DNA from 2 places in the Paenibacillus sp. FW507-14B1B genome. Region 2 is predicted to be linked to the other one. Evidence: predicted binding sites of a transcription regulator. Region 2 holds the regulator's gene; the other holds the start of a gene.
The links. The regulator NrdR, encoded in region 2, represses ribonucleotide reductase genes. The targets are predictions, from matches to a motif close to AACACNATATATNGTGTT.
Positions count from the first base shown of each region.

Region 1 (16,862 bases), 200 kb from region 2:
AATCAGGATCATGAAACGTATGCACCATGCACGAAGAAGGATTTAATCCGTTCAGCATATCATTATTGGGCGCTTGGGCATGTACATTCTCGCAGGATTCTACAAGAATCTCCACATATTGTTTATCCGGGCAATATTCAAGGAAGACATATTCGTGAAACCGGTCCGAAGGGCTGTTATGTGGTGGATGTGGATGAGACCGGCAATGTAAACATGCAATTTCAAGAGCTGGATTCTGTTCGTTGGAGTGTGTTAGAGGTTCCTATCAACCCTTTTCAAGACCCTGAGGAATTACGGTTGTATATAGAGGAACGACTTACTAGTATAGCAAGTTCTTATGATTCAGGTCTTAGTATGGTGCGAATACGTCTAACGGGCAGAGGGAAAATTCATCGTAAGTTAGAAGATGGTTATATTTTAGATGACATGATTACTGAACTGCGCCGGAGGGAAGACAATCGAGCAGGTGTAGCTGGCTTTGCAGGTGTTGTCTGGCTTGAGCGTTTCAGTCTCGAATCGGGAGCGGAAATTCAGATGGAGCGGCTGCTGCAGGAAGATAGTTTTATGGGGGAAATGCTGCGGTTAGCCGCGGTTCAGCTTGATGGAGGTACAGGAAGAGATAGTGTCATACATCATGCTCTAAAGCCTTTGATGGAACAAGCCGAAATTAGACATTTGCTCTCAGAAATTGCATCAGAAGAGCAGAAGCAATGGCTGCGAAGGGCCATGGAGCTTACGGTAATGCTGCTGCTTGATGATGATCAGCAAGCCGGGGGTGCTTCGGTATGAAGATACAGAAGCTGAATATCCGTGGTTTCGGTGCTGTTCATGAGCGGGAATTGGAGTTGAACGGCAGATTCACTGTTTTGTATGGACCTAATGAGGCAGGTAAGAGCAGTATTCTTTATTTCATCCGTGCTATGCTGTATGGTTTCCCGGGTCGAGCTCATTCTGCACAGCGTGGGGAACCGTTAAGTGGAGGGGTTCACGGCGGTGAACTATCACTGCTTGATGAGAACGGAAGGAACTGGGTGATCCGGCGGTACAGCGGTTCCTCTGATGGTGCTTCAGGTGGTAGTAAAATGGAGCGCCTGCATGTAACGGTCCGAAACAGTGAGGGATTGGTCCAGGAGGTTGGAGTTCAAGAACTTGAACGTGATTTGCTCCGTGGTGTGTCTGAGCATATGTTTCGTCAGCTGTTTGCCATTTCGCTGAGTGAGTTACAAGAAATCCGTACACTTCAATCCGAAGAGATGAACCGGTATTTATTCCATGCGGGTATCGGTGGTGGGGAAGGAATTGTGCAGGCGGAACGGAAGCTGAATCAGGAAATGGAAAAGCTGTTTAAACCAAGGGGCAGGGTGCAGGAAAGCGCTAAAATTATTCAAGATATTGAGCATCTACGTAGTTTACTGGCAGAGAGCGGTTCCTATCTGATGCAGTACAATGAGGTTATTACTGAATTGGACGAGATTGATACTGCTTTAACTGCAATCGAGGCAAGGCGTCACAGCAATGTACAGGACCTAATATTGTTTCGTAAAGCGATGGAGATCCGGCCGGTCTGGCTTGCGTGGAAAGAAGATTCACTTGAATGGTCTTCACTCCCTGACTGTTCCCGTTTTCCATTAGATGGGCTGAGCCGATGGGAAATGATGCGTGAAGAATACAAAGGATTGGAACTACGCTCAGCACGGATTCAAAAAGAAGTTGCAGATATTTCGATACATTTAGATCAGTTACCTGAAAAGCCGCTTCTGGAGAAGCTTGGACCATTTATTGAAGACATATGGTCTAAGAGACCACTCTACATCGCAGGGCAGGCTGAAATAGAAAAGCTGAAATCTGAATTTGAAATTTTGGAAGACCGTCTCTACCGTATCTTGCAGGATATTGATGACTCTTGGACTCCGAGTCATTTGGCTTCGTTAAAAGTGTCTGCTGCTCAGCGGGAAGAAATCCGCAGAATGGGCGCTTCGTTCGCAGGATATGATCGTAGGATGGAGACATTATCTCTTGAACATAGAGGGGCAACACGAACATTAGCTGCTGCTGAATCTTCTTTGCGGGAGACGCAGCGGAGTTTCCAGGAAGAAACAGAAAACGGAAAGTCTCATTTCTTCATGATCAAGCCGTCTGGACCTCGCGAGATTCTGACGATCTGGAGCAAGCTACAGCTTGAAGCTGAACGGTGGCGGGAGGCTCGATTAACAAGGTCCAGTGCAGACGCTTCAAACTTCCGTGAACCGCAGCTACCTAAAGCAATGTCGCCGCAATATCGTACATTGTTATTAGGAATGTCGATCCTTACGATTCTGTTGCCGTCAGTATTGTTATGGACAGGAGCTCCGGAGGCAGGTATCGCGTCAGCTGTGCTGCTCCTTGCGAGTGATATTTATATATGGTGGACTGGTCAAAAATCAAGGGATGGATTAGGTTTATCGGGTGTTACGGGGGGAGTAGGCGAGAATGGTGCAGCTGGTGAGCAAGAGGTTTCAAGCCTGATTACTGAACTTATTGACGATCCGTATGCGGCTGCAGCGGGCGAGATGACACTTCGGCGGGGACTAACAAGAAGTCATAATTATCTTGTAGATCCAGTCCAGATGGAAGCGCGTCTGCGAGAGATACGGAAAATGATGGATGAATGGCAGTCCTGGCAGCAACGACTTCAACGCCTGACGGCTGAAGTAAATGCAGCTGAAGAGCGCGTATCGCAGCAGCGCTTCGAACTGCAGCATATTCAGCGGGTAATACAGCAGGAAGAACAGCGGTTCTTAGAGCTGGAACAACAATGGGAGAGTTGGTTGCTGGAGAAATCCTTACCGAATCAGTTGTCTCCGGAAGCGGTAATGGATATCCTAGGATGGGCTGAACAAGGCAATGAGTTGATAAGACAATTGAAGAAATTAGCTGCGAAATTAGAGGGTCTTTCTAAAGAGAAGGCTCATTATGAGGAAGAGTGTCTTCTTATTGGGCGTGAGATGGGGGTAACCGAATCAACAGAGGTACCTCATTTGGAAGCCATCTATAAGGAATGGGATAGCTACAAGACCACCATTCATGAAAGAAAGCTTTTATCTGCTCGTATAGCTGAGTTATGGAACGAGGAGCAGGAAGTAAGTAGTGATAGAAATAGACTACAGGAACAGATGAATGATTTGTTGACAGCGAGTGGAGTCGAGCAAGAGGAAGAGTTCCTTCGGCTTGGTACAGCAGCCATTCGTTCGGAACAATTGGAACGGAATATTCGGCATGGTGAAGTTGTAATGTTCAGCGGTTGGAATTCGGATGAACGGGAGCAACTGGAATTTATTCTAGGACAATCGGATGCACTGGAGTTAGAAAGATTATGTAATGAAAAGGAAAAACTGACTGAAGCAGACGAGATATTGAGAGATGAGCTGCAAGAACGTCGGGGCCGTTTATTACAGGAGAAAGAGAATCTTGAAGAAAAGGGCGTTCAAGAGGATGCGCTTCAGCAGCTGGAGGAAAAACAAGCAGCGCTGAAAGACATTGTTGTACAATATGCCATTCGTTCGATCGGGAATGAACTGATCAGCAGGACTAGAAAATTCTATGAAGAAGAGAAGCAGCCTCATGTATTAAGACTTGCCTCTGGATACCTATCTCAACTGACTGGTGGCGCTTATATTCGCGTACTAATGCGAATGGGTGATCAGATGCTGCTAGCTGAGCAGAAAGATGGAGCGGTTATCGAAAGTTCCCGTCTTAGTCGTGGGACGGCGGAGCAATTATATCTTGCGATGCGTCTTGCACTTGCTGAGCTAATGCCGCATAAAGAATCTATACCGATGGTATTTGATGATATTTTTGTTAACTTTGACAGTGCGAGGTTGAGCTATGCGCTTCAGCTATTATCGGAAGTATCATCTTCGAGACAGATTATAATGATGACTTGTCATGAACATGTAGTAGAACGTATCAGAGAGCTTTATCCGGCAGTGCAACTGATTCGGATGTAGATGTATTAGGATGGTTTAACACGGTAAGAACAGCAGTCCATTTAAGAGGTGAATCCTTGGATGGACTGCTGTTTTCTTTTTGTATAGAACATTATTGAACTTCACTTTAGCGTGACTGACAGTAGTTGTTTATTTACGCGTAGGAACGAAACCAAAGATGGTTAGTCGAAGTACCCAAAAGAAGCAAAGACATCCAAACAGCGGATAGAGTACGCTAAGCAGCGAGCTAAATCCAAACTGACTGAAGAAATAGCAAATCAGCATGATTCCAATAGTAATGGTCTGTCGTGACAGAGAAGTTCTTTGCTGTAGTTGGAGTGTGATTCCATAAATATCGGCAACGAAGGTACTGAAGATTTCAAGGAAGATGAGAATGATATATATGGTTTGTACGAACCAGCCGAGCTGATTGGCGATATTACCCATGGGTATCTCAAATTGAGTAATTCCCGGCATTTGTGCTGACAAGGCAAAATGTGCTGACATAAGCATAAAGCCAACTCCAGCTCCACCAATCACTCCTCCCCATTTGACAGCTCTAGCGCTACCGGTCTGACTGCCGAGAGGCACGAGAACCGGCATGGCCATCACTAAGTTAAAGGCAGTATAAAGCAAGGGAGCAAGCCAAACGGTAGGGAGGCTATGTTCTGTTGTCAGGGTGAGGAACTTGGTTGCACCTGGTGCTTTCATGGTCTGAGAAATGATCAATATTGATAGGATTAGCATCATCGGAACGACAAGGCTATTCATATATAGTATGGATTGAATGCCTTTTCGAAGAATGAAAAAGGTTCCGATCATCGTTAAGATCAAGCCTGTTTGGTAGTGAAGATTTAGATTCTCCATAAATACCGATCCAGCACCTGCCAGCATAATGGAGTTTACTCCGATCAGAATCACTAGCATGACGAGACTGATCCAGCCTCCCATACGTTCCCCGAATAAATGTTTGTTTAGATCTTCATAGGACTTTGCACCGATCTTTCTGGATAAGGTCATAATTTTGGTTCCTAGCCAAATAAAAAGGACAGTAGAGATCAGTATAGTTGCGGTTGCCAAGTGACCATATTGGGTGAAAAATTGTAAAATCTCACGGCCCGTAGCGAACCCTGCACCCACGATCGTCCCGATATATGTAAAAGCAATCTGGAAGACGCGAACCCGATTTTTCACAGAGAAGCCTCCTTATTCGAAGTGATTACACTCATACTGCATTAGTACAAGGTATGCCTTCTCGTCCTAGGACATGACTCTATCTTGTCCGGATCTTCTGTGATTATAGACTTGCCGGACCAGTGCTAATATGGTACTTTTACGACAAAGGATTGTCGTGGGAGGTCATATATAATGGATTGGTTAAAGAAGCGGATTATAGAAGAAGCCGTGGTCGTATCGGAGCAGGTTGTTAAACTCGACGCACTGCTGACGCATCAGGTGGATCCTGCATTAATGATGGAGATGGGCAAGGAATTTGCTGCTCGTTTCAAGGACAAGGGTATCACTAGAGTCGTCACATTAGAGTCTTCCGGTATTTCCGTTGCTTTTGCCGTGGCGCTAGAGCTAGGGGTGCCTATGGTGTTTGCACGGCGCAAAAAAACACTGCTAGCCGATCCAGATGCTTTGTGTGAACGGGTTCCTTCATTCACGAAAGGCATCGTCACCGATATCATGATGTCCCGCCAATTTATCGGAGAGACCGATAAGGTGTTGTTTATTGATGATATTATTGCAAATGGTGATGCAGCTCGTGGATTGATCAAAATTATTGAGCGTGCAGGTGCAGAACTAGTAGGTCTTGGTGTTGTCATCGAAAAGAGCTTTCAAGCAGGTGCAAGGACGCTTCGCGAACAGGGAATTGAAGTGGAATCGCTTGTTCAGATCACTTCTCTAGAAGACGGAAAGATCACATTTGGGGACTAGCTGGTAGGAATAAATTCTTAATTCTCTTTTTTTATGTAACCAAGCCTAAAATCTTAACAACTTCTTTTCGGACCCGTTTTTTTGTCTTATAATGAAAGGGTAGGAAAGAGAGAGGAGGCAACACAATGGGGAAAGAACCGGTAACCGAGCCGTTTTTGATTGAGAAATTAAATGGTGCGAAGGTACACTTTGAACGTGCTTTGGATTGTAAACATACGGAGTTTGATGATCTTTATCCCTATATGATTGAACATCCTCAGTTCTTCTGGTATAAGCGCTATGTTGCTTGGTCTGAACTACTAACGATCGCTGGATTGTGCGAGGAGCTCTCTTATGATTGGAGACAACAATTCACAACGCAGCAGGTGGATTATGTTGAGAAACGAGTCATGTCGTCAACTGTACTTGATTTCTGGTTTGAGAAGAATGATAGCATCGAGCCTGCACAGCGCTAGTCGTTAAACAAGAGAGTAACATTTTGTCAGAGTGTTCATGTTAAACCATATCACACTCAAGAGACCTAAATGATTCTATTTAGGTCTCTTTTTGAAATTGGGGAACAATCGTTTTAGCGAAATTGTCGTTTCGTATATTAACACCTCGCCTGACAATAACGACATTGTACGAAAGGAGCATGTAATCATGATAAGTGATGAACGGTTGAATGAACTGCGTTTATCGGGGGATCGTGTTCGTGTGGTTCGGGATGATCTGGAAAGTAATGATGTGACAGGTATCGTTGTTGCTTGGGATCCTGAGCATGTCATTATCCGTAGACGTAACCGTCGTGTTGTGAAGCTTGATCGAAGATACAGCTACCAGCTGTATGAAGAACCTCGGACAAGCCCGTTGGCATAAGAAGACAGAGGCATAGATCTAGACCAGGCAGGACACCTTAATCGGGAAACCAGACTAATGAGTGAGGTGTCCTGCACGATGGATTTATCAAGTGATAAAATTAGTACGTACAAAAATGAGATATTGCATCTCAAAGAAGCAATGCCACAGATGGCAGAAGCGTATCATCAGTTTACAGGAGTCTGCTTTCAAGGCGGCGAGCTCGATGAAAAGACGAAGCAGCTTATAGCGCTCGGTATTGGCTTGTTCGCCAATAATGAATTGTGCACATATTATCATATGGAAGAAGCGCGATCGAAGGGTGCTACAGATGCTCAGATTATGGAAGCTGTAGCTGTTGCTTCAGCCGCCAGTGCTGGGCATGCATTAGCCCAAGGAATAATGCGTGTTCAGCCTAACTTACAATAGATGCAGAACAAGCCAAACATATCAACCGTCTCTGGTTACCGGCTGTAAGCTGGTGAGGAGACGGTTGTTTGGTTATTCTTCGTTATATAAGAGCATTAAGGTAATTCACTGACTTAAGCTAAGATGTGAATGCTCTGGAGAAGAGAGCGAGGTAGCTTCGGTATTTATGGGTGTCAGCCCAAGATAAGCACGCATGCGGCACATCATTTCCTCGCGGAAGGAAGGCCATAATAGTTCCATACTTCCCACATATCCACGACAGGCATACCGAGCCTCAATTCCATTCACCCCTCGCTGAATGTTGTATACTTTGATCGTGCGCTTCATAAATTCTTGTTTCACTTCACGGAGTAAAATAGCTGCTCTCTTGGCACCATTACCTACAATCTCAACGTATAGCTGTGGGGTCTTAAACACACCGCTTTCCTGAATGATTCGGCAGTCTCGTTCAAAGACTTTATGGATGAATATGAGGAGCAAATAGCTTTTGATTAGGGCGCGTTCTTCTGAAGTAATTCCCGTCATTGCCATACATGCTCACCGCCTTTATTTAGAAGTTGAGTACATAATACGAACTTACGTTCTTATTTTAACCTGATTTCGATTCTTTAATCAAGAACTAAAAAAATGTTGACTCCATTTATTTAGCGTGATATGATATATCTTGTCGCCGCAACGAGTACTTGATGCAGTGATTAACAATACGCGGTCGTGGCGGAATTGGCAGACGCGCACGGTTCAGGTCCGTGTGGGCTAACCCCCGTGGAGGTTCGAGTCCTCTCGACCGCATTATGAAGAAGACGTTTCCCTCTGGGAGACGTCTTCTTTTCGTATGCTTAACTACATATTTGTTGCCGCTTTCTCAAACACTATAGAACAGGATCTATCGTGAAGGGAGAATTCCATGCGAAATGTGAAGCAATACTTAACCGTGGTATGTACTGCAATATTGATGCTGTCGTTGACTGGTGTATTTCCTCAAGAAGTTGAGGCTAATGAGGTGGATAAGCCTAAGCTTGCCATTATTATTGATGATTTTGGTAATGGGCAAAAGGGAACGGATCAGATGCTGAGTCTGCCGATCAAAATCACAGTTGCAGTCATGCCATTCTTACCGACGAGTAAAAGTGACGCTGAACAAGCTCATAAGATGGGGCATGATGTGATTATCCATATGCCAATGGAACCAAAACAAGGCAAAGCAGACTGGCTCGGGCCTGGTGCCATTACAAGTGAAATGACGGATGAAGAAGTTCGTAAACGCATGGAAGAGGCTATAGCTCAGGTTCCTCATGCGGTAGGAGTAAATAATCATATGGGTTCCAAAATCACGGGCGATGAGCGGATTATGTCCATTGTACTTGATGTGTGCAAGGAGCACGGCCTGTTCTTTATTGATAGCAAAACAAATTATCATTCTGTTGCTGGCCGAGTGGCTGCCGAGAAAGGGCTGCCGAATATCGGGAATGACATTTTTTTGGATGATGTGCACACCGTCCAGCATGTTACGAAACAGCTGAACAGTGCAGCGAAGCACGCACAGACACATAAGTCTTGCATTACTATAGGGCATGTTGGGGTATTTGGTGAACGGACAGCGACTGGCATTCAGGGATTGATCCCTGAGCTTCAAAAGAAGGTGCAGTTCGTAGGGATTCAAGAATTGGTACAGGAGAGATCTGGCTGGACTCCGAATCCTCTACCATTGTTTTAGATTTAGACAGGAAAAGGGCGGCTTACTCGATTGGAGTGAACACGCCCTTTTTTTGTATTATGATCCATGAATAAAAAACGACCCTATTAAAGGGCCGTTAAGTATTCGGCGATCCCGCTGGCTATGGCATTTGCAATTTTTTTCTGTCCGTCCTTACTCGTGAGCATCTCACGGTCCTCCGCATTACTGATAAATCCGGTCTCCACAATAACGGCCGGAACTTCAATACGATTCAACAAGTAAAAAGGCTTGCCAACCGAAGTTTGATGGCTGTTCTTATGCATTAGATTCAGCTGACGTTGTATAGATTCTGCGAGCATGGCGCTCCTTCCCTCTGCTTGATGAAGGACAACACCACCATGCTTGGATTTGTTCTTACCCCAATTAACGTGAATACTGACGACCAGCTTCGTAGGGATCTCGCTGCTGAGTTGTTTCCTCTGAATTAAATCCTTACGATGGCGAGATCGACTGGTGTGCCAGCGGTTATCATCACTTAAGGCATAATCAGCATCTCGGTTCAATACGGCATGATATCCTTCGCTTCGAAGCAACTTAAAAAGCTCGCGTGAAATGGCGAGATTAATATCTTTTTCGAGTAAATCGCCATATGAGGTTCCCCCATCTATGCCTCCATGCCCGACATCAATTAGAACGACATCATGAGGAAAGGGGTGATGCTGCGTGGTTTCAGGTTTAACCAGTTCATGATAAAGGCTATCTTCGGACCTAACAGCAGGATCATGACGCGGTCGATCATGATGTTTCGTATGAATGACGGGACTAGGTGTGGAGGCCGCTGCTTGTTGCTCTGCGTAAATCGAGGCCCCAGATACCAAGAGAGCGAAGGAGTAGATCAGAAGTACAGCCATAGAGATTCTTTTGATCATTGATGCGGCCCTCTTTCGTTAATAATTGAATTGTAGATTGCACAGATTATTTCCTCAACCTTTATGATGTGCAATAAACTTGAAAACATGCTGGTGTCTAATTATTGGCGAATCAGTGCATCCTGATAAGGTAGACGATAACCAAGATCTAAGGAGGAGTTATGATGGCGAGTAGCAATGATCTCATAAAATATATTACAGAGCGTGTTGTCACTTATATGGACACGCCCAAGGAAGAGCGAAAGCAAGTACAACGGCCAAAGGAGCCATGGTCTGTTCGCTGGTTCGGTATGATTCCGTTCTCAGTATCACTCTGGAAGGAAGAAGTCGTGACCAAAAAAGGGAATAAAAAACGGAGGAGTTAAGCTGGAGAATCTATGGTGAAAACGGATGATCAATTTTAAAGTGAAAACGTAAAGGACGTACACCTGAGAATAGGAGTACGTCCTTTATTGTGCGATTAAGTTAGATAAGGGCGGATGGTTATGAAGAGAATGCGTTATTTCATTTCACTTACTTCTTCTTGGAATTTGCCAGTACCGATCAGGTTCACAACAGGAACAAACCGAATGAGGTCTGTATTTCGCTGAGGGACGGTGACGTAGATCGCTTGAGGTCTTAGCTTGCCTGATGTAGACCAGCTTTGCCACCCGGTCAGATTGAATGGGGCACCGAAGACAGCATTGTGATCTTTAACCGTAAAAACAAGCGACTTTCGATTCCCAGGTGAGAGAAGGCCAATGATATCATCCCCATTCTTGATGGAAAGTGCAGGGGTGGTTAACCATTTTAAATTCTGATAAGGATCGGGCTCGCCGTCTGTACGTATGACAGAGGAAGGTAGCCAGGTTTCGGATGAACTTTTTAGAAGATCAGTACCATTCTTCTGTGTAAGCGATGTTGGAACCTTATCTATATAAGGGTCATCCATTATATCAAATGTCACAGCGTGAACATAGGTCGGTGCCTTACCTTTAAGAGTAACCTTGAAGTAAGGTGAAATCGAACTGTACAAGGCTTCAACTTTACTTCCCTTCGGGAGGGAAGGAGGAGCTGAGGAAGGGATTTTCGGATTAACTTTGAGTAATCCTACCCTGACCAATGTATCCTCTAACGGAGCAAGGCTGTAGGGGAGTTCCGATCCGATACCATATTCGCTTAATACATATCCCCCCATGTCATCGGAGGTAATAATTAAATAACCAAGTGGTTTGCTGTTGTCTTCTATCGTCACAAGCCAGCTGTGGGTACCTGGTCCAAGTGGGGTATAGTCCAGATTTGCTTCTTTCCAGCTTTTGAAAGGCAAATGTTCTGCCAGATCTTCGATCGTCTGTTCTGCAAATACTTCAAGCTTATTCGGAGCGTTGGTGTATGTCCATTGCTTCACAGATGTAGTTGGTGAATTGGCAGCGTGAGATATAGAAGAGGCTGGTACGACGAATGCTGTTGTGAACAAAATGACGGACATTGTAATGCGAATGACATAAATAAAGATTGGATAGGAAAGTTCCTTCAACGTTCAACCGCCTTTCCGAGAATCAACCGAATGGAATCACATAAGTTAGATTTATCTTATAGGACAAGCTTTAAAAAGAGTGTTACAAGCTGTCACGGTCAAGACCTATAAAAGGGGTCTTTTTTTGCCTTGTTTTGTTGATGAAGCTCAAGAGACCCCGTTACTGGACGAACAGAGATGATACATACCGCAGGTTATGGCGGACAAGCTCACTTTAGGAGAATATTGCCACTCCATTTCGGAACGCCTGGATTGATATTGCTGCTGAATAGCTGACTTCTTCTCTTCATCTGGCTCGTTCAACAGATCTTGATAGTAGCTGTCCACAATCGCCAGCTCTTCGGCAAGACGAACCTTCGCTTGCTCTGCCCAGGAATAGTCAAGTTTACTAAGCTTATTGATCAGGTGATCTTCGAGCATCGATGCGGCTTGTGATAAATTTAGTGCAGCTGGCCTCACATGAACATTCTCTGGAAGTCTTGGTGTTAAGTTTCGGCCATCCAAATGTGCAGGGAAATTCTCCACAATGGTCTTACGTGATAGGGATATCCCGAGAAAATGAAGCTCTTCTCGCTTCAAGTCACAGCTAAACTCAGCCTTGAAACAGATGCCAAGCCACTGCTCATACGGAGCAGAGCGAGCTTTTGGACGCTGCGGATCAGCGGGCTGCTCGAACATAAACATGTAATTGCCTTCCTCGCGGGAGGCATCCCAGATTTGAGCAAGCCTACGGCTACCGTAAAGTATATCTTCACGCTGAATTCGCCCCGGACCAATGACAGGTAGAATAGGGGCGCTGCCGTAATAGCGGGAGAGAAGAGGATCTTGTGCACCTGCTTGTTGTTTCGTTGGACTGAGTTCCGTCTGTTTGAGCAACCTCTCATCATATTTAGGAGGATCGAATACGAAGCTGAACGACAACGTTTCGGCTGGTGCTCCGGTTCGTTCGACAAATCCCCAGTAATACGGGCGATTGGTCAGCATTTTATCGGCTTGGGGAGACAGCTTAACGGTCACATGCTCAGGCGATTTCTCAATGACGGTGCATTCGGTGGCTTCCAAATAGGCCATGAAGTGCTGTTGCACCTCCTGCGGCGTCATGGTCATATTAGGCTTCTTCCTCTCGTAAGGTTTCTTCTTCAGCGGATGATTCATGCTCTAAGTCTTGTTTAATATGATGAAGTGAGTCTCCTAAGGAGCTCAGACGGTTTCGAATTTCGTCATCGCTTTCAGATTCAAGCATGATCTTGTACAAGCTTTTCTCAATGGATTCCTTCTTCTCGAACCGTTCTAGTATGACATCCAGACCGCCAATGACCATCTCGAACATATTGATCTTCTCGTGCAAAAGATTCAGAATATGTTCTTCAATCGTACCTGATGTAGACAGGTTAAAAATCTGGACATCGTTCGTCTGACCTAAACGGTGTACCCGCCCGATTCGCTGTTCAACTCGCATGGGATTCCAAGGTAGATCGAAATTGATCATTTGGTGACAGAATTGCAGGTTTATGCCTTCACCGCCTGCTTCAGTAGCGATCATAACCTGAGCCTTGCCGCGGAATAGGTCCATCATCCAGTCTTTTTTGCCACGGTTCATGCCGCCTCGATATGGAACGGAAATGAGGCCGTGATCGCGAAAATAGTTGAGTAGATATTCTTGAGTAGCCCGGTATTCTGTAAATACAATGACCTTCTCATTCATCTGTTTGATGAGTTCTATGGCTTTCTCGGCCTTGGTATTGGCTTTGATTGCTTTAATTAAGTGGACAAGCTCCCACACCTTATCACGGAGCGGAGAATCCTCAGGCATTTTTTTGGATAAGTTAACGAGCGTAACGAAGACCGCATCTCGGCTACTGCACACCTCACGCTGCAGGGTAACTAGTGAAAGCATACTGCTTAAATTTCCCCCAGCTGCCTGATACTGATCTTTGACGAAGGAAGTGACACCATCGTATAATGACTTTTCTTCGGGCGATAGCTCGAGGCCTACGTTACGTACAGTACGTTTGGTGAATTTTACAGGTCCTTCGCCACGGCGATTACGGATCATAACCTTAGACAGCTCATCCTTGAGCTGGTCTTGATTCTTGGCTTTTCGTTTATCTACAACGAAATTGGCTGAGAAGTCTCCCTGACGTCCAAGTTGCCCAGGCTTCAACAGCGTTATGAGATTAAAGAGCTCGCTGAGATCATTCTGCACTGGCGTCGCGGTCAGGAGGAGGCAGTATTTTTTGCGCAGCTTCTGAATGAATTGATAATTGGACGTTTTTTTGTTCTTTAATTTATGAGCCTCGTCAATAATGAGCATGTCATATTCTTCATTCAATAGGATTTCTTGATGAGGGTCCCGCTTTGCCGTATCCATGGACGCAACGACAATATCATTGCCCCAGGAGTAGGCTTTTTTCTGTGCAATAGCAGGGATACCAAATTTCGAGTTGAGTTCACGAACCCACTGCAATACAAGAGATGCGGGTACAAGGATTAACACTTTGGAGACGAGCCCTCGAACGATATATTCTTTCAAAATAAGACCTGCCTCGATGGTCTTACCAAGACCTACTTCATCGGCGAGAATCGCTCTGCCGGACATTTCAAACAACACTTTTCGTGCCGTATCGGTCTGATGGGGTAGAGGTGAAAGATTTCCGATATATTTCAAACATTGCAGTTCTTCGAAGCTTGTAACAAGACGAGATTCTTCTCCTTGCACGGCTAGTCGTGATAGGCGGTAGTCTCCCCATGGTCCGCCTTTTTCCAGACGGTTCTCTAAATCTTCAAGCCAAGAACGGTCGATATGAAGAGGCACGGGGAGTCGCGAATCATGGACAGATCCCGGAATGACGGGTGGTTGGTAATTCACATAATCTCCTCCTAGTTGTTAAAGGGTTCAAGGCACATGATGTATGTGTAGTATGGACGAAAAAAGGAGACTTCATAACCTTTCATTTCATGAAGGGGACTAAAATGGCTTTCGGCAGCCCATATGTATGCTGCGATTGTATATTTTCAAGTTTTTTCAAAGATGTTTTTTGAAAAAAGGAGAGAGAATAAGAAAAAAGAAGGTTGATTGATGTTAATGGGCTTACAAGCCTCAAAATTCACATCTTCGGCATAGCTTCACCATATGTAGTGTGTTATTATGAATAACGGACACAATATATGGTGTGTGTTCGTTGGGGTTTACGTTTGGCCGGTATACATAAAGGTTATATTTTAGTAGACCGTGAAGATATCGGCTTCCGTATGGATGAATAAGAATTTATAGTTAATATAGGAGGTAGTTGCCTTGAGTACGATGCAAAATCAGCGGCTTGAAGGTTTAAGTGAGAAGATCTTTTTGGACCGGTATGCGTGGAAGGACGCGAATTCCCATAACGCGAAGGTGGGCGATGTGGTTCTGGTTCTGACAAAAGATGATCCGAAGTTCCCAACCAAGGAAGTTGGAGAAATTGTGAAGCGTGATGGCCGACTTGTTACCGTGAAGACCCGTAAGGGTGAATTGGTGGAGACGGATGTCGAAAAGCTGACGCTGACAATTGAGAAGACACCTGAGGAAATGTGGGACCGCTTGGCAGCTGCGATGGCATCGGCGGAAGCAACACCCGAATTGCAGGAAGAATGGAAGGCTAAATTCCGTCATATTTTGGACGATTGGAAGCTCGTTCCTGGGGGCCGGATTGCGGCTGGCGCAGGAGCAAGCGATGAACTGACGCTGTTTAACTGCTATGTCATTCCTTCACCGAAGGATAGCCGTGGTGGAATTATGCAGACGTTGTCTGAAATGACTGAAATCATGGCTCGTGGCGGTGGTGTAGGTATTAACTTGTCCTCCCTTCGTCCGCGCCGTGCAATTGTAAAAGGTGTTAATGGATCTTCTAGTGGGGCAGTATCATGGGGTGGATTGTTCAGCTATACTACAGGACTCATTGAGCAAGGTGGCAGCCGCCGTGGTGCACTCATGCTGATGATGAACGATTGGCATCCAGATATCATGGATTTCATCACCGTGAAACAGCAGATGGGTCAGGTAACCAATGCGAACCTATCTGTATGTGTTAGTAACGACTTCATGAAAGCTGTGAAGGAGGATCTGGATTGGGATCTGGTATTCCCGGATACTTCTGAACCAGCTTATGATGAGGAATGGGATGGAGATCTGGACAAGTGGAAGCAAGCGGGCCGTAAAGTCATTACCTACAAAACAATGAAAGCTCGCGAAATATGGACAACGATTATGGAGTCTGCTTGGAAATCGGCTGAGCCGGGTGTCGTATTCATGGAATACTACAATCAGATGTCCAACAGCTGGTATTTCAATCCGATCATCTGTACGAACCCTTGTGGTGAACAGGGCTTACCAGGATGGGGTGTATGTAACCTGTCTGCAATGAACCTGTCTAAATTCTATGATGAAGAGAATGATGATGTAGACTGGGAAGAGCTAGCGATTACAACCCGTTACTCCGTTCGCTTCTTGGATAACGTTATTGATACAACTCCGTATCATTTCCCGGAAAATGAAGCGAATCAGAAGAAGGAACGCCGTGTAGGTCTTGGAACGATGGGTCTTGCCGAACTGATGATCAAGCTGAAAATCCGTTATGGTAGTCCAGAATCGTTGGAGTTCCTAGACAAGTTGTATGGATTCATCGCTCGTGAGGCTTACTTAGCTTCGGCGGATATTGCGGAAGAGAAAGGCTCATTCCTCGCGTTCGATGCGGATCTTTATCTGCAAAGCGGATTTATGAAAAATATGTCCGAGGCGTTCCCAGAAGTTGAAGAAGCGGTCCGCACCAAAGGTGCGCGTAACGTGACTGTCATTACCCAAGCACCGACAGGCAGCACGGGTACGATGGTTGGTACGTCAACAGGTATTGAGCCTTACTTCGCATTCAAATACTTCCGTCAAAGTCGTCTTGGCTTCGATGAGCAGTTCGTTCCGATTGCACAGGATTGGATAGACAGCCATCCGGGTGAACAGCTTCCAGATTACTTCGTGACAGCAATGGATCTATCTGCTGAGGATCACATTCGCGCTCAAGCAGCGATTCAGCGCTGGGTAGACAGCTCGATCTCGAAGACAGCAAACTGTCCTTCTGACTTCACCGTGGAAGATACGAAACGTCTGTATGAACTGGCCTTCGACCTTGGATGTAAAGGGGTAACCATCTACCGTGATGGTAGCCGTGATGTGCAGGTACTCCAGACAGAGAAGAAGGAAGATAAGACCGTTACTGAAGCTGTAACCTCTACGCCTGAGAACGAAGTGAAGGAAACTGTAGAAACTACGACTGCATCTGCAAGTACGGCGGTAAGTGCGGCACCTGCTGCTGGTAAGAGTGGTCTAGATAAGCAGTACAAGAGCCGTCCGCAAGTACTACGCGGAGCAACGTACAAGATCAACACCCCATTCGGCATGGCATATATCACGATCAATGATCTTAACGGCATACCAGGCGAAATCTTCTTGAATGTGGGTAAAGCCGGTTCTGATGTGTTCGCGATGGCAGAAGCCCTCGGCCGTGTCTGCTCCTTGTTCCTTCGTTATGGAGATCATGGCA
Region 1 is NZ_JBYSWS010000002.1:674,457-691,318, reverse strand. Features, by position in the region: gene AC3WJJ_RS11485 (metallophosphoesterase family protein) at 1-789, shown strand, start outside; gene AC3WJJ_RS11480 (AAA family ATPase) at 786-3,986, shown strand; gene AC3WJJ_RS11475 (YkvI family membrane protein) at 4,116-5,159, opposite strand; gene AC3WJJ_RS11470 (xanthine phosphoribosyltransferase) at 5,334-5,906, shown strand; gene AC3WJJ_RS11465 (hypothetical protein) at 6,032-6,361, shown strand; gene AC3WJJ_RS11460 (hypothetical protein) at 6,549-6,764, shown strand; gene AC3WJJ_RS11455 (carboxymuconolactone decarboxylase family protein) at 6,843-7,172, shown strand; gene AC3WJJ_RS11450 (YhjD family protein) at 7,278-7,703, opposite strand; tRNA gene AC3WJJ_RS11445 (tRNA-Leu) at 7,878-7,961, shown strand; gene AC3WJJ_RS11440 (divergent polysaccharide deacetylase family protein) at 8,125-8,886, shown strand; gene AC3WJJ_RS11435 (N-acetylmuramoyl-L-alanine amidase) at 8,973-9,776, opposite strand; gene AC3WJJ_RS11430 (YqzE family protein) at 9,941-10,141, shown strand; gene AC3WJJ_RS11425 (hypothetical protein) at 10,276-11,292, opposite strand; gene AC3WJJ_RS11420 (YqhG family protein) at 11,440-12,399, opposite strand; gene AC3WJJ_RS11415 (DEAD/DEAH box helicase) at 12,401-14,161, opposite strand; gene AC3WJJ_RS11410 (adenosylcobalamin-dependent ribonucleoside-diphosphate reductase) at 14,597-16,862, shown strand, end outside.
Region 1: the regulator NrdR is predicted to act here: its motif matches at 14,451-14,468, upstream of AC3WJJ_RS11410 (adenosylcobalamin-dependent ribonucleoside-diphosphate reductase).

Region 2 (16,862 bases):
AGAAGAGGTCTCAGAACCATACAACTTCCATTCTGGATTATGTTCATGGTATCCAAGGTAATTGTTCTCAGAGTAATTGAGACCCACGATGTCGACTTCGTTAAAAATAGCTTCGATATGCTCATTTAACGGTGTAATGGACACTTTGTCGCCTCTCGTTTTATCTTCCCCGATCGTTGTCGGCCTTGTCGTATCTATCTCCTTAACCCATTTCACCAGGTTTCGAACGATTTCCACCCCTTCTGGGCTGGTTGTATCGTATATTTCATTACCAATCGACCACATAATGATGGAAGGTTCATTCTTATTCCTATCTACCATTTCCTTGGTATCATGCTCTGCCCATTGAGAGAAGAACCTACCATAATCATATTCTTTCTTCGAGAGGTTCCAAGTATCGAAGGTCTCTTCGACAACAAGAAGTCCCAGTCGATTGCAGGCCTCGATCAATTCCGGTGCAGCCGGATTATGAGTAACCCGTATGGCATTCACACCCATGTCCTTCATAATCTGCATTTGCCGTTCTACAGCTCGCTCGTTCACCGCTGCCCCTAGTGCCCCCAGATCATGGTGCATGCACACGCCATGCAGCTTCATATATTGTCCATTTAGCGAGAATCCTTCGCTTGAATCAAAGGAAAAATATCGAAGACCGAATAGGGTCTCATAAACATCTATCACTTGTCCGTCAACCACAACCTCTGTAACCAGTCGATAGCGGTAACTCTCGCTGGTGCTCCACAGTCTTGGATTATGAATATAAGCTTGGTCTTCGAAATGTCCGACGGTACCGCTCTCCAGGACCATCTCATCGGATGCTTCGCTTGCCGCTACATTTCCATCCATATCATAGATCACTGATTTCACCGTCACAGATACTCGGTCCTCAGAGTCGTTCTTCACTTTTGTCTTTAGATCAACACACGCCCTGTTATGCTTGAGTTCCTCCTCAAGTTCAGGCGTGGTTACAAAGGTTCCGTATCTTTCCACATGAATTGTATTCGTGACCGTAAGATATACATTTCTATAAATTCCGCTTCCAGAGTACCAGCGGCTACTTGGCTGAATATTTTCTACTCTTACAGCAAGCACATTCTCCCTGCCGTCTGTATAAGCTTTTCCAGTGATGTCATAGCTAAAAGCATTGTAGCCGTATGGATATGTACCTAATGCTTCACCATTCAAGTAAACTGTGCTGTTCATATATACACCATCAAAATCAATGGACACCTTTTTTCCAGTCATCCACTGAGGTAGCGTGAACGTCTTTCGGTACCATCCAATGCCACCATCCAAATAACCACCCTCATGTGTCGAAGCCGACTCGGGATTGAAATCCAGTTCGATGCTCCAATCATGTGGTACATTCACCTTACGCCAATTCGAATCATCAAAGCCTTTCTGCCTTGCATCTAATAAGCTCTCGCCATCTTCTCTGTGGAACCGCCAATCCTCACTAAAGCGTAATTTCCTAATCATTGTACCCAGCCTCTCTGCAAGTTGTTATTTCCCGAAATCGCTAGACTTAAAATAAAGCGATTTCAATTGTTGTTATCCGCTGCGATTTGCGTCATCATCCTAGGTGCTTAAGGTTACTATACCGTCCTTTAGCTATAAGGTTCAAGCTTATATTCCGCTCATAAACTTTGCCTACGATTTTCTTATCGCTTCTATTACTAAGTTAAGAGTATTACCAGTTTGTCTTCCGCTCTGGCAACGGGTCTTCATCCTGAATGAGCCGGTGTACAAGCTCCTCCAAAAGCTTCAACTTCACTTCTCTGGCTTCTGGATCGAAGAATAAATTGTGCCGCTCTTCAGGATCCTCAAGTAGATCAAAGAGTTCACCATAAGTCTCGCCTGCGAATACCACAAGCTTGTAACGAGCAGTACGCAGGCATTTAACGTGGATACCACGGTCATGCGCATCGTAGGAGGTCACTGCCGATGATCGCAGATGGGTTACATCGCCACCTACTACTTTGAGTTGAGATATTCCTTGTACACCGTATGGACGATCCCGGCCGATTACATCTAGAACAGTGGGTACAATATCAACATGTTCGATCAGTGCCTCGGTTTTTCTGCCTTTAGTTAAGCCTGGTATCCGCATAATCATCGGAATACGGGTCAATCCTTCGTAGAACCACGGCCCCTTATACATCAATCCATGGTCGCCAAGCAGCTCTCCATGGTCACTAGTAAATACGATCATTAGATTATCCTCGATGCCTTTTTGCTTCCAGGCATGAAGAATCCGACCAATTTGTTCATCAATAAACGTAACCATGGCGTAATAGTTTCGAATGACCCTCCGCAGACGCTCATTTGAAGATTGATGTTGTTCACCGCCTCCTGGCCAGTATCCACGTTCGCCTTGCCTTAATAGATGTTCTGGGCGCATCTGGAGCTCATTGTTCTCCTCGGCATGCGGAAGATCAATATCCATATCAGCATAAAGTTCAGCATACGCTTGCGGTGGATCGAATGGATGATGTGGATCGACAAAGCTCGTCCACAAGAATAGCGGTCGCTCTGCGTCATGAGCCTGTATGGCCTCAATACTTTTCTCCGCTATCCAGTAGCTCTGATGCAATTCTTCCGGCATATCACTTTCCCATACATCCCCATCCGCATTCTCAGTTCGGCATCTGTTCTTAGTAAAGCGCTCTGCAACAGCAGGATCCTGCTCCCCAAGCCAATCAAGATATTCGCCTATCGCATTATCCTCAGAAATATGATGCTCATCAAAACCGTAATACGTGCCATCCTTCTCCCTCCCGCGGTCTCGGTAACTTACGTCTTCTGCCATAGTAGAGAAATTGGTCTTACATTGCGGGCGAAAATGCATCTTACCTACACCCACCGTCTTGTAACCAGATTCCTTCAAATGATCACATAGCGTCATTTCATCCTCGTTTAACGATACGCCAATATTCCACGCACCATGGACATGTGGATAGCGTCCCGTGAAGATCGAAGCACGTGAAGGTGTACATACAGGACTGGCGCAATAAGCGTTCGTGAAGACGGTTCCTTCAGCGGCAATCTGATCCAACACCGGTGTCTTTACCTTAGGATTCTCGAAGCCTATAGCGTCAGCTCGCATTTGGTCTGTTGTGATTAGCCAAACATGCGTTTTTCTTGTCATGATCCGTATTCCTCCTGAATGGGCCGGAATTAGAGATTCTGGCCGTTTTTCTCCTATGCTACAATGGTAGGTAAAGGTCGTATACAAGCATTCAACTCACTTTTATAACAATCCTGATCACTCGAAAGAGAGAAGGTGTTGCACTTGGATTCTTCTTACATCTATAAAACCATTCCCCATACCCCCAGCCAGTTAGCCAAATCACTTCTACTCTTCGTCTATGATCTGGGATGGTACCAATGCCAGTCCAATTACCGGGTGAAACGTATCTATCAACCCTATTCAATCCGTCTCGTTCTGCGAGGAAGAGGATATGCGGTATGGCGAGGCAAAACACATTCCGTGGGTCCAGGTCAGCTTCTCTTCTTGGATTTAACGGAAGAACATGAATATTTCGTTGATCCGGAGGATCCCTGGGAGATCATATGGGTCCGTTTCGGCGGTACCCAAGCTGCCGAGTATCACCGTGTACTTGGCTGCACTAGAAGCCCTGTATTAAACACGCGGGATTCTGTGCTGGTAAGACGACTGTTCGAAGAATTAGTCACCTTATTCGAGCAAAGGCCACCGGGCTATGAATTTACCGCCTCGTCTCTTCTAACTCAGATTTTCACGGATGCCGCAATAGCCTTGGCAGAACATGACCATTCTACGAACAAAGGATCACCGCTGCGCTATCCGGAACACATCTACCAAGTCATTCAATATATTGAAGAGAATTATCTGCTTCCATTAACCATTGAGGAGCTTGCAAGTCACGTATTCATAAGTCCTGGTTATTTATCGCGCTCGTTCAAGCTTGCCACGGGCTGTACCGTTACAGAATATATCATTAAGCATCGACTTCTGGTGGCCAAGAAACTTCTTGCTGATTCCGAGCATAGCCTCGGGGAAGTCGCTCAAGCAGCTGGGTTTTGTAGTCAAAGCTATTTTTCAAAACTCTTCAAAAGAGACGAAGGTGTTTCGCCGCTCCTGTATCGTCGTAGTGTGAAGCAATAAACGAAGGCATTCACTCAACGAGAAAATAAGTGATTGAAGAAAGGCTAGCCATATATGTACGGCTAGCCTTTGTCTTTACCTCATCCATTAATTTTTATCTGCATATTCCGGCCAAATGAATTTCACACCTAGACGTTCCTTGGGTAGGACACTGAAATAAGCATTTTAACAGACTGGAAAATCTATGATTTACGGAGTGCACGTTCTGACATATTGATCATCTATCATCTATCCGTTGTTACAGCGCTTCTTCGTCAAAAGGTGTTGTCATTGGTGCCATTGAGGAAATGGCACTTCATAAAGGCCAACCGAAATACTCCGGTTGGCCTTTATCATAGTTACAATGTGCTTATAAAATATAAAAATTCAGTTTAGTTAGATCAGTTCATGTTCAAATAAGAGCTTGATTCGTTGATATAAGAAAATTTATTTCACCGTTACCTTAACCTGCTGCGTCGTCACCAGCTTACCACTGTTATCGTATGCCTGGACGGTGATCTCAATTTTCTTGCCCTTGTATGGGCTAAAATCGATCTCTGCCTTCCAAGGTAGAGCTGATGAACTCGCAACCGTGCGTCCACCGATCTTATAGGTGACCTTTGAGAGCGTCGGTGCCCACGTCTTCACATAACCCGATACCTTTTGCTTGCCTGCAAGAATCGTGCTGTTGTTTATCGGTTTATAGGATATAGGTGCCTTCTCGCCAATAGAGCCTAAGTAGAACGGATTGGAAACGGCCTTCTTGTATGCGTTAAGCAACTGATCATTGGCAGATAGCATATAATATTTGATTCGCTCCGTGGCATTACCGTTGCTGTCGAACCAAAACACGCCTTTCACTTTTGGGTAAACCATAGGCAGAGAAGCGTAAAATTCCTGCATTTTGTATACTGCCCACTTGGTCTTATCCTGACGTTTCTCCGGGTACATGTAGGACACTCCACCCTCGGAGATGAATACCGGCTTGCGATCTGCATAAAGCTGATAGATATAATCGAACTTATCTAGGTGACTTGACCGGTCTTCCCCCTGCTTCAACGGATCTAGCGATGGGTCGAAGATCGAATATAAACTGACACCGACCCAGTCCACATAAGCATCACCCGGATAATAAGACTCTATCGTATATGTTGGGTTAGCTCCCGGCGCCCATACCATCGCAACATTGTTCTTGGCCTCTTCCCGAAACACCTTCGTGACCAGACGAAACTTCTCAATGTACTTTTTCGGGTCACCACTCCATTTCACCCAGCCACCATTCATCTCATTGGCAAATCGCATGAATACAGGTACGCCTGAATCCCCAATCGTGCGTGCGAAGTTGCGCAGGTAGGCATCATCCTTAACCTGATCCAACCCCTTGATCGGCTGAAGTCCAATCTGTAGAGCCGTCCCGCTAGCCGCCGCACGTTCTAAGTGCTTGGTTAGCAGGGCCGGATCACTACCATAGTTAAAGTACAACAGATAAGCTGCATGCTTTTTCCCAGTCATGCGAGGGAATTGATCAGTAAAATATTTGCGCTGCTTCGGATCGTTAACCGCTTTGTCCATTTCTGCATACGCACCAATCAAAGCGCCGTTAGCCGGTACAAATTTTGTCCCGCCATAGGTTGTCCCTGAGCTGGCGGACTGCTCCACATACAGCTTCGCCGTACTGCGGAGCAGATTGGCCTTCCGCTTCGCGGCAATGCTAATCTGTGTCTGGTTTGCTTTACCCGAATATTCAGCTTCTAGGTCCCAATTGGCTACAGCGTTATCGTACTGCTTCAGCCCCTTATAACAATCGCCGATCCGGCGGTATATCTGCGCGGCGTTCCCGAATTCTTTTTCCTTAATGAATTCAGGTGCAATTTTCTTGTATTTGGTTATCGCCTCATTATATTTCCCTTGAGCCTCCAGCTTCTGTGCATCCTTGTACACCAACCAGACGTTAGCTGCCTCTGCTTCTCCATAATGAACAGACGATAAACCGATGACCATAATAGCTAGTGCAAGCACCATTTTGAGCAGCCACGCTGCCTTACTCTGTACCTTAAACTTCAATCCCCGTTGCCTTACTTCCATGCTGTTTCGTTCCCCCGTCTCCCCTGCCCAGTGCAGAATGATGATAAATAATGTTGAATAATGTCAACATATAGCAGATGTTATCATACCAGATTATACCACTAGAGGGGAATGAGAAAATTAAGAACAACCTCTGACGGTTCACTGCGATGTGGCATCATAGAAGAACGTTATATAGTAGATTGTCTAAATAACAAACAAAAAAAACCTTTGATTTCTCAAAGGTTTTTTTACTATGGAGCCTAGGGGGATCGAACCCCTGACCTCATCGCTGCCAGCGATGCGCTCTCCCAGCTGAGCTAAGGCCCCGTATTATATTCGGATATGTTATCGGTCAGTCAAGCCACAGACCCGCTTGTATTCAACAGTTTGCTAACGAAGAGTCAGCGTCAAAACAACTCGTTCGTTCTCTTCCGCTCAGTTATTGTAACACGCGGGAGCGCATCGCTGCAAGTATTAAATGCGGATATCTGCAAGCGGCACAACGGGTTGAAGACGTTGGCCAAAGTTAATAGATATCCGTTTGCGATGCGCAACCCCATACTGTAAAGTACTATTATTACGCTATCTATTAACGAAAAAAAGGCGCAGTCCAAACGGAATGTAAATCCGCTAAGACTGTGCCTTTTGGTTAAAATTATTACGAAATAAAAATCGGACTCCTGAGGTAAAAATTCAGCGCGAATTCATCGTACGCCTGGTTCGCGGTCATTTTCCGGAGATGCCCCTCACAGAGTTGTTTTAAGGTCATAAATTGAAGATCAAAATTTATGAAATTATTCTTTTATGAGAAATGGCACAATAGAATACCATTTCATTGATCTAAAAAAGAACGGAACTGAAAAATACAGTCCGTTCTTTTCCTCTTAATATTTGATCAATCTCCAAAGTGAGGTTAGCTATTATTTAGTGCCAACAATATCTCTGATTGTGTCCTTCACTTTGTCATAGTTCTGATCTTCTAAGTCAGAAAATTCTCTTGTCATTTTATAGACAGGTTCAACATTATTAGTTTCATCAACTTTCAGATAACTTGCAGATGGGTGAAAAGCAAAGTATTTCCCTATATTTTCATTCCATTCAAGTAAAAAAATATACCTTTCTCCTACCTTCATATCAGGGTGTATGCCATATGCATTATCCGATCTGTAAATTGTTATTTTCTGATTCTGTAAATCGCCTTTTATTGTGTCTAACACTTGAACTGTATAGTCTGTTCCTCTACGTGTAAATGAAGATTCCCCAGTTGCCTTTTCAGTAACCTCTTTTTCTATAATTCCCTCCCCCAATTGAATTGCTTCTTCCAATTCATTAATACCTACAATTTCGCCTTCAACAATAAGATTTGCATAGTTTGCCACTTCATCTATTTTTCTTGGGTTTTTAACCAGAATAGACTGACCAGTAGGAGATTCGACAAATTGGGATTCAACATAGTTATCTTCTATTGCATTTTTTTCATTTAATGATTGACTATATAAGATAGATCCGCCTGTAATCGCTAAAGCTAAACAAGTTAATAGAATGTATTTCTTCTTCATTTTTCCCTCCCGCCTTTTTTTAGTAGCCATACATTGCCTTAATATCATTTACTTCGTGAGTCTGAGGTAAATAACTTGTACCTGCTTGCACAAAATTGTAATTCATGATAGAGGTAGTAGCGAAAGTAATCAGCGAGATGAGAATGACCTAAACAAAGAACATGCCCAAGTTCATGAACCATAATAGCTCGATATATGTGTACTGTATTGTTAGTTAATAAGTGCATTTTTGAATAAGCGGCTAATCCCAAATATTTGTTCCATGGTGAATCATCTTGGAATCTGTTCTTCCAGTATTCTGCTGTTGTTGTTACCATATAAGTGTTTGGAGAAGTACTAGTTGTAAATTCTGCTGGCGCTGCTGAAGAATGCCACGCTTTTCGTGCATCTTCAAAGTAGGTCGCCCAGAGCCCTTAAGACCGTGCGCCATATCGGAGCGCATATCTGCGTTTGTCAGCATACAGTCAACGTTACAGTCACCGTACAAATATCAAAGTTATAACGGGAAAATTAGCGAGACAGCTGCCAGCGATGCGCTCTCCCAGCTGAGCTAAGGCACCAGAATATATTAGTTACTCTAATAATATATGTCGGGCTTTTATCACGTGCAACCCTTATATTTAGTGGATATCCATCAGTGTTTCTATCTCGAACACTGTCTTTCACTTTAAGTTATCGTCACCCGCTTGACGCTCAAATCAACTCTCATCTCAACACAAAAAAGCCCTCAAAAATCATGAGGACTTCCCTCTTATAAGAAGACGCTGAATTGGGTCAGCTATTCGTGTCAGGCAATGAATCTTTGGACAGCAGTCCTTTCAGCTCTTTCATGAACATGTTGATGTCTTTGAATTGTCTGTATACGGAAGCAAAGCGAACATAGGCTACTTCATCTACAGTATACAATTGCTCCATCAAAAGCTCGCCGATCTGGCGGCTCTCAACTTCAGCAGCAGCTGTCTTACGAAGTGCACTCTCCACCTCTGAGACCATCATATCCAGTTGCTCTACGGATACAGGACGCTTCTCGCAAGCTCGGATTAATCCGCGCAGTACCTTTTCGCGACTGAACTCTTCGCGACTGCCATCCTTCTTAATGACCATCAGCGGAGTTTCCTCCACCATTTCAAATGTTGTAAATCGACGGCTGCACTGCTCGCACTCCCTGCGGCGGCGAATAGACTTGTTCTCATTGGCAGGACGCGAATCGAGTACCTTCGTTCCAGCGTAACTGCAGTATGGACATTTCATAAAGCGTAATCACTTCCTTCTCAAACTAATTTCCAGAAAATGTAGTACAAATAATTGTAATGAAGTTTGCTATTCCGAGACATAATACTTTTACCAACTCAAGGAGGTGAACAAACATGGGACAAGGAAACAACAACTCTAACAACCTGGTAGTACCTCGTGCTAGCCGTGCATTGGAGCAAATGAAATATGAGGTTGCTCAAGAACTCGGCATCAGCATTCCACAAGACGGTTACCAAGGTAACATGACTTCTTACGAGAACGGTTCAATCGGGGGGTACATTACCAAGCGTCTGGTAACCCTAGCCGAGCAACAATTGGCTGGTCAATACTCCGGTCAATAATTATTCTTCATCCAAAGAGTGTTGGGGTGGCTTGATGAATTCAAGCCCTCCAATGCTCTTTTTTAATAATGATTAGAACTCATCATACACATCGGTATATTGATTATAATAATAAATAACTCTTTGTACATAATGACGAGTTTCCCCAACCGGGATGTCTTTGACGTTCTCATAGGTCCCATCCCATAGCCCTTTTTTAAGCCAGCTTCGCACATTACCTGGACCTGCATTGTACGCAGCTATCGCTGCGATTGGATTCCCATCCATTTGATCATGCAGTTTCTTAATATACCAGGTACCAAGCTGGATATTAGCATCCGCTTCATGCTTAATGCTATCCATGGTCACTGAAGGCAGCTTGGCCATTTCCATGGCCCAATTAGCCGTATCCGGCATCAGCTGCATAATTCCAAGCGCTCCCACCTTGGACTCCTTACCCGGTTTATAGTTCGTTTCCACCCGGATAATGGAGGCTACAAGAAATGGATCGACTTCATAATGGATCGCATGCTTGCGAATTTCGTTCTTGTAATAGATCGGATAAAGCCATGTCATCCATATATTACTTAAGAATAACACGGCTATAAAAGAGATCAACAGAGGCAGCAGAACACGTTTTTTACGGAGCCAGCTTAAACTCATCATTCAAACAACCTATTCCATAGCTTGTCCACTTGTTCACGAGTCTCGCCCAAGGTCCCACTATTATCAATAACTTCATCAGCCATACGCTTCTTTTGCTCGATATCCATCTGGCTATTCAGTCTTGCCAATGCCCGCTCTTCGGTAATCCCATCTCGCTCCATCAAACGCTGAAGCTGCTTATCCCTGGGTACATATACAACAATAACCTTCTCAAAAAGAACCTGCAGCTCTGACTCGTACAAAAGAGGAATATCCACAACAACCAGTCGATCAGGATATGTTGATTCATACTCAGCCATCTGTCTGCGAATCTCTTGCCTGATTGCAGGATGCGTAATTCCATTAAGCACTAGTCGCTCATTGGGATCATTAAATATAATCTCACCGAGCTTTTTTCGATCCAATTGTCCATCTTGCTGAATCACATCTTGTCCAAAATGCCCGGCCACCGCCGCCAATACCGGATGACCCGGGAGCATAACCTCCCGAGCGATTAAATCCGCATCAACGAGAAGCGCTCCCTTCCGGATTAGCATGGAGGACACGGTGCTCTTTCCTGTTGCAATTCCCCCAGTTAAACCGATATTCATGTTTTCACCTCATAACAGCTTCATTATACCCATCAAAATTAATAAGAACGCCGGCAGATAGGAGAAATATCTCATACCACCTTTCGAGGCAACTCGAAACCCTGTCTTCATTCCAAGTACAAGGAACACCCCACTAAAAAGTGCAACGACCATAGACGTTAATAATGGAGAGAAGCCGAGCATCGCTGCACCTAATCCCGCACCAAAGGCATCTAGTGATAAGGCAATTCCTAGCCACATGGCCTCCCATGACGAGATGCTACCGGAGTCATCCAGATCCGCGCGAGATGGGCTTCTTAATATTTGAATCACAAGACCAAGCTTACGAATTTCCAATTGAAATACAGCAAGTGGAGGCTGAGCATCCGTCCCCTCCACCAAGACGGATTGATCAACTTTAGGATCTTGTGACGACACCTGTTCTGTCTCGAGCGTTCGCTCATGTGAGGACCTGATTTGCTGAATGAAGGACCACCCACCTAGTGCAATCAGTATGACTGCACCGATCATTGAAGCGACTTCAGGGGAGAATATGCGCTGCAGCAATGCCCCTGCCTGCATAGAGACATAAAGGACTAGACCAGAACATAGCGAAATAATAATGACCGATAACAATGGAATTTTCGTTTTACGCAGCCCGTATGTAATGCCGGCTCCAAAGCTATCCAGGCTTAATGCCAGTGCCAGCAGTACAGGTGCAAAAAATAGACTAAGCACCCTTCCCCCTCCTCCGGCCAAACACGTCTGTCATTCACACGTCTTCGGCTAGTTCTAGGAGTAGTATATGGGCGGGGGATAGGATGGGTGCATGCCTATTCGCTCAGCTTGTCTGGTTGACAGCGAGGACAGAAATGGGTGCCACGTCCACCGACGACCGTCTTTGTGATCGGCCCCCCACAGTTATGGCAAGGCTCGTCCTTCCGGCCGTAGATACGTAAACTATGTTGGAACATCCCCATCTCGCCTTGCCCGTTTACGTAAGACTTAATCGACGATCCGCCTGCTTCTACGGCCTCTGTTAACGTATCGATGATTGCATGATATAGGGATTCTAGCTCGGCATCAGTTAATGTATTAGCCGTCCTTTCTGGATGTATTCCTGCCCGAAAGAGCGCCTCATCTACATAAATATTACCAATACCTACAACGTATGCTTGATTTAACAAGACAACCTTGATTCTTGTTTTCTTGCTCCCAATAATTCGTTTGAACTCATGTAGCGTGAAAGTTTCATCTAACGGTTCGAATCCCAATTTGGAGAGCGGAGGACTATTAAATTCCTCCCCTGGCGCGAATAAATGCATGGTTCCGAACTGACGAACATCTTTATAACGCAGCTCGGTTCCATCATCAAAATGGAAAATAACATGGGTATGTTTCTCCACCGGTTCATCAGAGGAGTAAAGTCCATATCGTCCTTCCATCCGAAGATGAGAAACAAGCACTAACCCGTCCAGCTTAATTCTAAGAAACTTCCCCCGTCTTTCAACACCTTCTATGGTATGTCCCTGAAGCATGAAAGCGAACGCTTCGATATCGTCAGGACGCTGTATGATCCGTGGTAAATTTACTGTGACTCGTTCTATATGTTTACCCTTAATAAGTTGATTAAGGGTTCTTTTAACGGTTTCTACTTCCGGCAATTCCGGCATGATGTCTTCACCTCTATCCCATTATAACGGATGCGAAGCGTCAGTCGCCATCAAGGTTTTATGGAAAAAGCCTTCCCGCACCCTTTACTTCGCCTCGTACCAATTCTCACCATAGCTTACTTCCGCTTTTAATGGAACGGCTAGCTTGAGCGCCTTACTCATCACATCTGGCACGAGTGCCTTCATCGTTTCCATCTCATCTTCCGGAACTTCGAATACCAATTCATCATGTACCTGCAGTAGCATGCGGCTCTTCAACTGACGCTCATGCAGCGCTGCATCCATATGAACCATAGCCAATTTAATAACATCTGCTGCAGTACCTTGGATTGGTGTATTCATAGCGGTCCGCTCAGCGAATGATCTGAGATTAAAGTTGCTTGCATTGATCTCAGGCAAATAACGTCTACGCTCTAGCAGTGTTTTGACATAACCATCCTGTTTCGCTTGTTTCACAATCTCATCCATATAACGGCGCACACCTTGGTATACTTCAAAATACTGATCGATAAACTTAGCAGCTTCTTTACGCGTAATATTCAAGTTCTGGGATAAACCGTAGTCACTAATTCCATACACGATACCGAAGTTAACAGCTTTTGCAGAACGGCGCATGTTGGAATCCACTTCTTCCTCACTTACACCGAATACATCCATCGCAGTCTTCGTATGAATATCCATATCATGCAGAAAAGCTTCTTTCAGACGGTCGTCATCAGAAATATGTGCTAGAACCCGAAGCTCAATCTGGGAATAGTCCGCTGCGAGAATTGACCATCCCGGCTCAGAAGGCACGAACACCTTACGAAGCTTACGGCCCTCTTCCAGCCTAATCGGAATATTCTGCAGGTTCGGATACTGACTGCTCAGTCGGCCTGTTGCCGCAATCGTCTGACGGTAGTACGTATGAACTTTCCCCGTTTCGCTCGAAATCTCCTTCAGAAGCCCTTCCACATAGGTAGACTGCAGCTTTGCAAGCGTTCGATATTGAAGAATATGCTGGACGATCTCATGATACGGTGCGAGCTTTTCAAGCACTTCTGCATCTGTGGAGTATCCTGTCTTCGTCTTCTTAACAACAGGAAGCTCAAGCTTCACGAATAGGATTTCACCCAGCTGTTTGGGAGAATTCAAATTGAATTCTGTTCCAGCAATTTCATATATTTTCTCAACAAGCGTTTTGATCTGTTCTTCAAATTCTTTTCCAAGCTGCTTCAGAGCATCCACATTGACCGCAATTCCCTGTTTCTCCATATCGGCTAGAATGCGGGATAGCGGCATCTCCAGATCGTAGAAAAGTGGAAGCATCTCGTTATCTTTCAGTTCCTGCTCCTGCCGAGGAATGATCTGGGCTACGGCTTCACATTTTCGCGCCAGATGTTTGCTGAGTATCTCTTCATCTGGTATTTTATACTTCGCTCCCTTACCAAATATATCGTCATCCGAAGTAAGGAATGAGAGACCATATTTCGCTGCTAGACCGCTAAGGGTCTGATTGTTATCCGTTGGATCAAGTAAATAAGCAGCCAAGTGAACATCAAAAGATGCACCCGCAAATGCAATTCCTTGCCAGTGCAGGGCCAAGTCGATCCGGTGAAGATCGTATCCGCGCTTGGGCACATTACTATCTGCCAGCCAGTTCCGAATCGGTTCTGCTGCTGGATCCTTAAGTACCTCGAACGGAATATAATAATAGAGTGTTTCCACTGCAAGTACGAGTCCCGTCACACTCGCATGGTGCGGATTATCCCCATGTGTCTCCACATGCATAAATTGCACCTGTTTAAGAGACTCAGATACTTCGGGTAGTAAGTCCACATCTACCGTGACTACTTCAACTTCGACTTGTGGGTGATCCTGTTCAGAAGACCCAGTACCGCCCGCATCTAGCTTAAGACGTTCTAATAAGGATTTAAACTCTAGTTTCGCGAGCGCCGGACCCGCCGTTTCCTGATTTAGACCATCAAATTTCATATCTTCCCATGATTGTTCCAAAGGAACCTCACGGAAAATCGTCGCGAGCTTTTTACTAAGAATAGCGGATTCTGCGTTAGTCTCAATTTTTTCTTTCATTTTACCTTTAAGCTCACTCGAACGCTCCAAGACCTGTTCAACAGACCCGAATTCATGGAGCAGTTTAAGAGCAGTCTTCTCACCAACCCCCGGTACGCCAGGAATGTTATCGGAAGCATCGCCCATTAAGCCCTTCAAATCAATAATTTGCTCTGGTGTTAGACCATAACGCTCCTGTATTTGTGCAGGACCATATGATTCGATCTCGGTAACCCCTTTACGGACCATCGCAATCTCCACATGATCAGAGGCTAGTTGGAGCATATCCTTATCTCCGGATACAACCATAACTTTACGGCCCTCTTCATCAGCCAATCTTGTAATCGTACCGATAATATCATCCGCTTCATAACCTTTGATCTCGAACTGAGGTACTCCTAATCCTTGTAAAAGCTCTTTCAATAGAGGAAACTGTCCAGAAAGCTCTGGCGGCGTTTTCTCCCGCTTCCCTTTATAATCTTGAAAATCTGCATGACGAAATGTCTCTTTTCCTGCATCAAAAGCAACCATCATATGTGTAGGCTTATGCTCGTCAATAAGACGGAGCAGCATCGTAGTAAATCCATAGACAGCGTTCGTCTGTTGCCCACTTGCATTCGTAAGTGGAGGCATCGCAAAAAACGCACGATAAATAATGTTGTTACCATCAATCACAATCAACTTGTCCATTCAGGCACCTACCCCTTTATAACTTCCTTCCCACATGATAACATAGGTTCCCCTCAAAACCGAAGACCAGGGGACAATACCCTGTATATTTATAGGATAAACCCATGATTCACTCTATATTCCTTGTCTATCCCTACAAAAAAAACGCCGGCTTTCGCCGGACGTTCTTTGACTATGATTCAGTCGTTATTATTGGTTCAGATCGGGTCGATGACCTGTTACCAAGTATACTGTGCTCTCTCCTATGTTTGTTGCATGATCCGCAATCCGTTCGATATAGCGCCCTACCATTACGAGCAGCATCGCTTGGTTCGCAGATTCCGGGTCACCCGTCAGGTGTGAGAACAGATCATGAAGGATAACACTGTAAAGGTGATCCACCTGATCGTCATCCTGTGCCATTTTGTAAGCCAGATCCGTATTCTCCGTCAAATACGATTCAATGGATTCCGCGATCATAGCTCGCACGATTTCCGCCATACGTGGGATATCCACAAGCGGTTTAATCAGCGTCTGACCTTGCAATCTAATCGTAACCTTGGCAACGTCACGCGCCAGATCACCCATTCGCTCCAGGTCACTTGCAATCCGAAATGCAACAAGAATACGGCGGAGATCCTTCGCTACAGGTTGCTGCGTTACAATAAGACGAGAACCGATGTCCATAATTTGCTCTTCCATCGCATTCAGCTGCGCATCGAGCTTAACCACGTTCTGAGCTTTATCCGTGTCCAATGTTTGTAGTGATGATACAGCTGCTACAAGTGCCTCCTCAGTATGCCTGCTCATATCCTGAAGTAATGTTTTCAGTTCATCGAGCTGTTGATCAAACTCAATTCTTCGGATCATATTATCATGCCCCTCCCATTCATCTTTAACGTTTCCTTAGCCAAATCGACCAGAAATATAATCCTCGGTACGCGCATCAGATGGTGTTGAGAACAATACATCCGTATCCGCAGATTCGATCACTTCACCGTTCAGGAAAAATACCGTGCGCCCAGAAATACGCGCAGCTTGATGCATGTTATGAGTGACCATTACAATCGTATATTTACTTTTCAACTCTTGAACTAATTCCTCAATTTTAAGTGTCGAGATCGGGTCTAGTGCTGAAGTTGCTTCATCCATCAGAAGAATATCAGGCTGAACCGCAAGGGCGCGTGCAATGCACAAACGCTGCTGTTGTCCCCCGGACAGACTAAATGCTGAGCGCTTCAAGTAATCTTTCACTTCGCCCCAGAGTGCTGCCTGCTTCAGACTTTGTTCAACGATTCCATCTAGTTCTGATTTATTACGAATTCCATGAAGCCTTGGTCCGTAAGCGATATTGTCATATATCGATTTAGGAAATGGATTGGGTTGCTGGAACACCATGCCGACCTGTTTACGCAAGGCCTCAACATGGACCTCCTCACTGTAGATCTCCGTGCCCCCGATCTGCACACTGCCTTCAATTCGAGTACCTGGGATCATGTCATTCATCCGGTTTAGCGTACGAAGCAATGTTGATTTACCACAGCCGGATGGTCCGATAAATGCCGTTACTGTCTTCTCAGGAATATCAAGATCAACATTTTTAAGTGCATGATACGCTTCATAATATAAGTTTAATTTCTCAATATGAATAATAGGTTCCATAGAATAATCATGTCTCCTTCTTCTGAACATTCACGATATGGATATGGCTGATTTGTCTCAAGTCTTAGGTGTTCTTCTGATATTTGTTCCGCAGCCAAATGGCAGCCAGGTTCATAAGGAACAACATAATTAGTAACAGGATGATACCTGATGCAGCTAGATCATGGAATTCCTCACTTGGTCTTGATACCCAGTTGAATATTTGAATCGGCATGACTGTGAATGAATCCAGTAGATTTTCTGGT
Region 2 is NZ_JBYSWS010000002.1:873,240-890,101, forward strand. Features, by position in the region: gene AC3WJJ_RS12265 (glycoside hydrolase family 2 TIM barrel-domain containing protein) at 1-1,479, opposite strand, end outside; gene AC3WJJ_RS12270 (sulfatase family protein) at 1,691-3,148, opposite strand; gene AC3WJJ_RS12275 (helix-turn-helix transcriptional regulator) at 3,293-4,147, shown strand; gene AC3WJJ_RS12280 (glycoside hydrolase family 26 protein) at 4,574-6,211, opposite strand; tRNA gene AC3WJJ_RS12285 (tRNA-Ala) at 6,448-6,520, opposite strand; gene AC3WJJ_RS12290 (hypothetical protein) at 6,536-6,760, shown strand; gene AC3WJJ_RS12295 (hypothetical protein) at 7,114-7,782, opposite strand; gene nrdR (transcriptional regulator NrdR) at 8,527-9,003, opposite strand; gene AC3WJJ_RS12305 (alpha/beta-type small acid-soluble spore protein) at 9,120-9,347, shown strand; gene AC3WJJ_RS12310 (lytic transglycosylase domain-containing protein) at 9,420-9,989, opposite strand; gene coaE (dephospho-CoA kinase) at 9,989-10,582, opposite strand; gene ytaF (sporulation membrane protein YtaF) at 10,592-11,299, opposite strand; gene mutM (DNA-formamidopyrimidine glycosylase) at 11,395-12,234, opposite strand; gene polA (DNA polymerase I) at 12,319-14,976, opposite strand; gene phoU (phosphate signaling complex protein PhoU) at 15,166-15,825, opposite strand; gene pstB (phosphate ABC transporter ATP-binding protein PstB) at 15,862-16,617, opposite strand; gene pstA (phosphate ABC transporter permease PstA) at 16,682-16,862, opposite strand, start outside.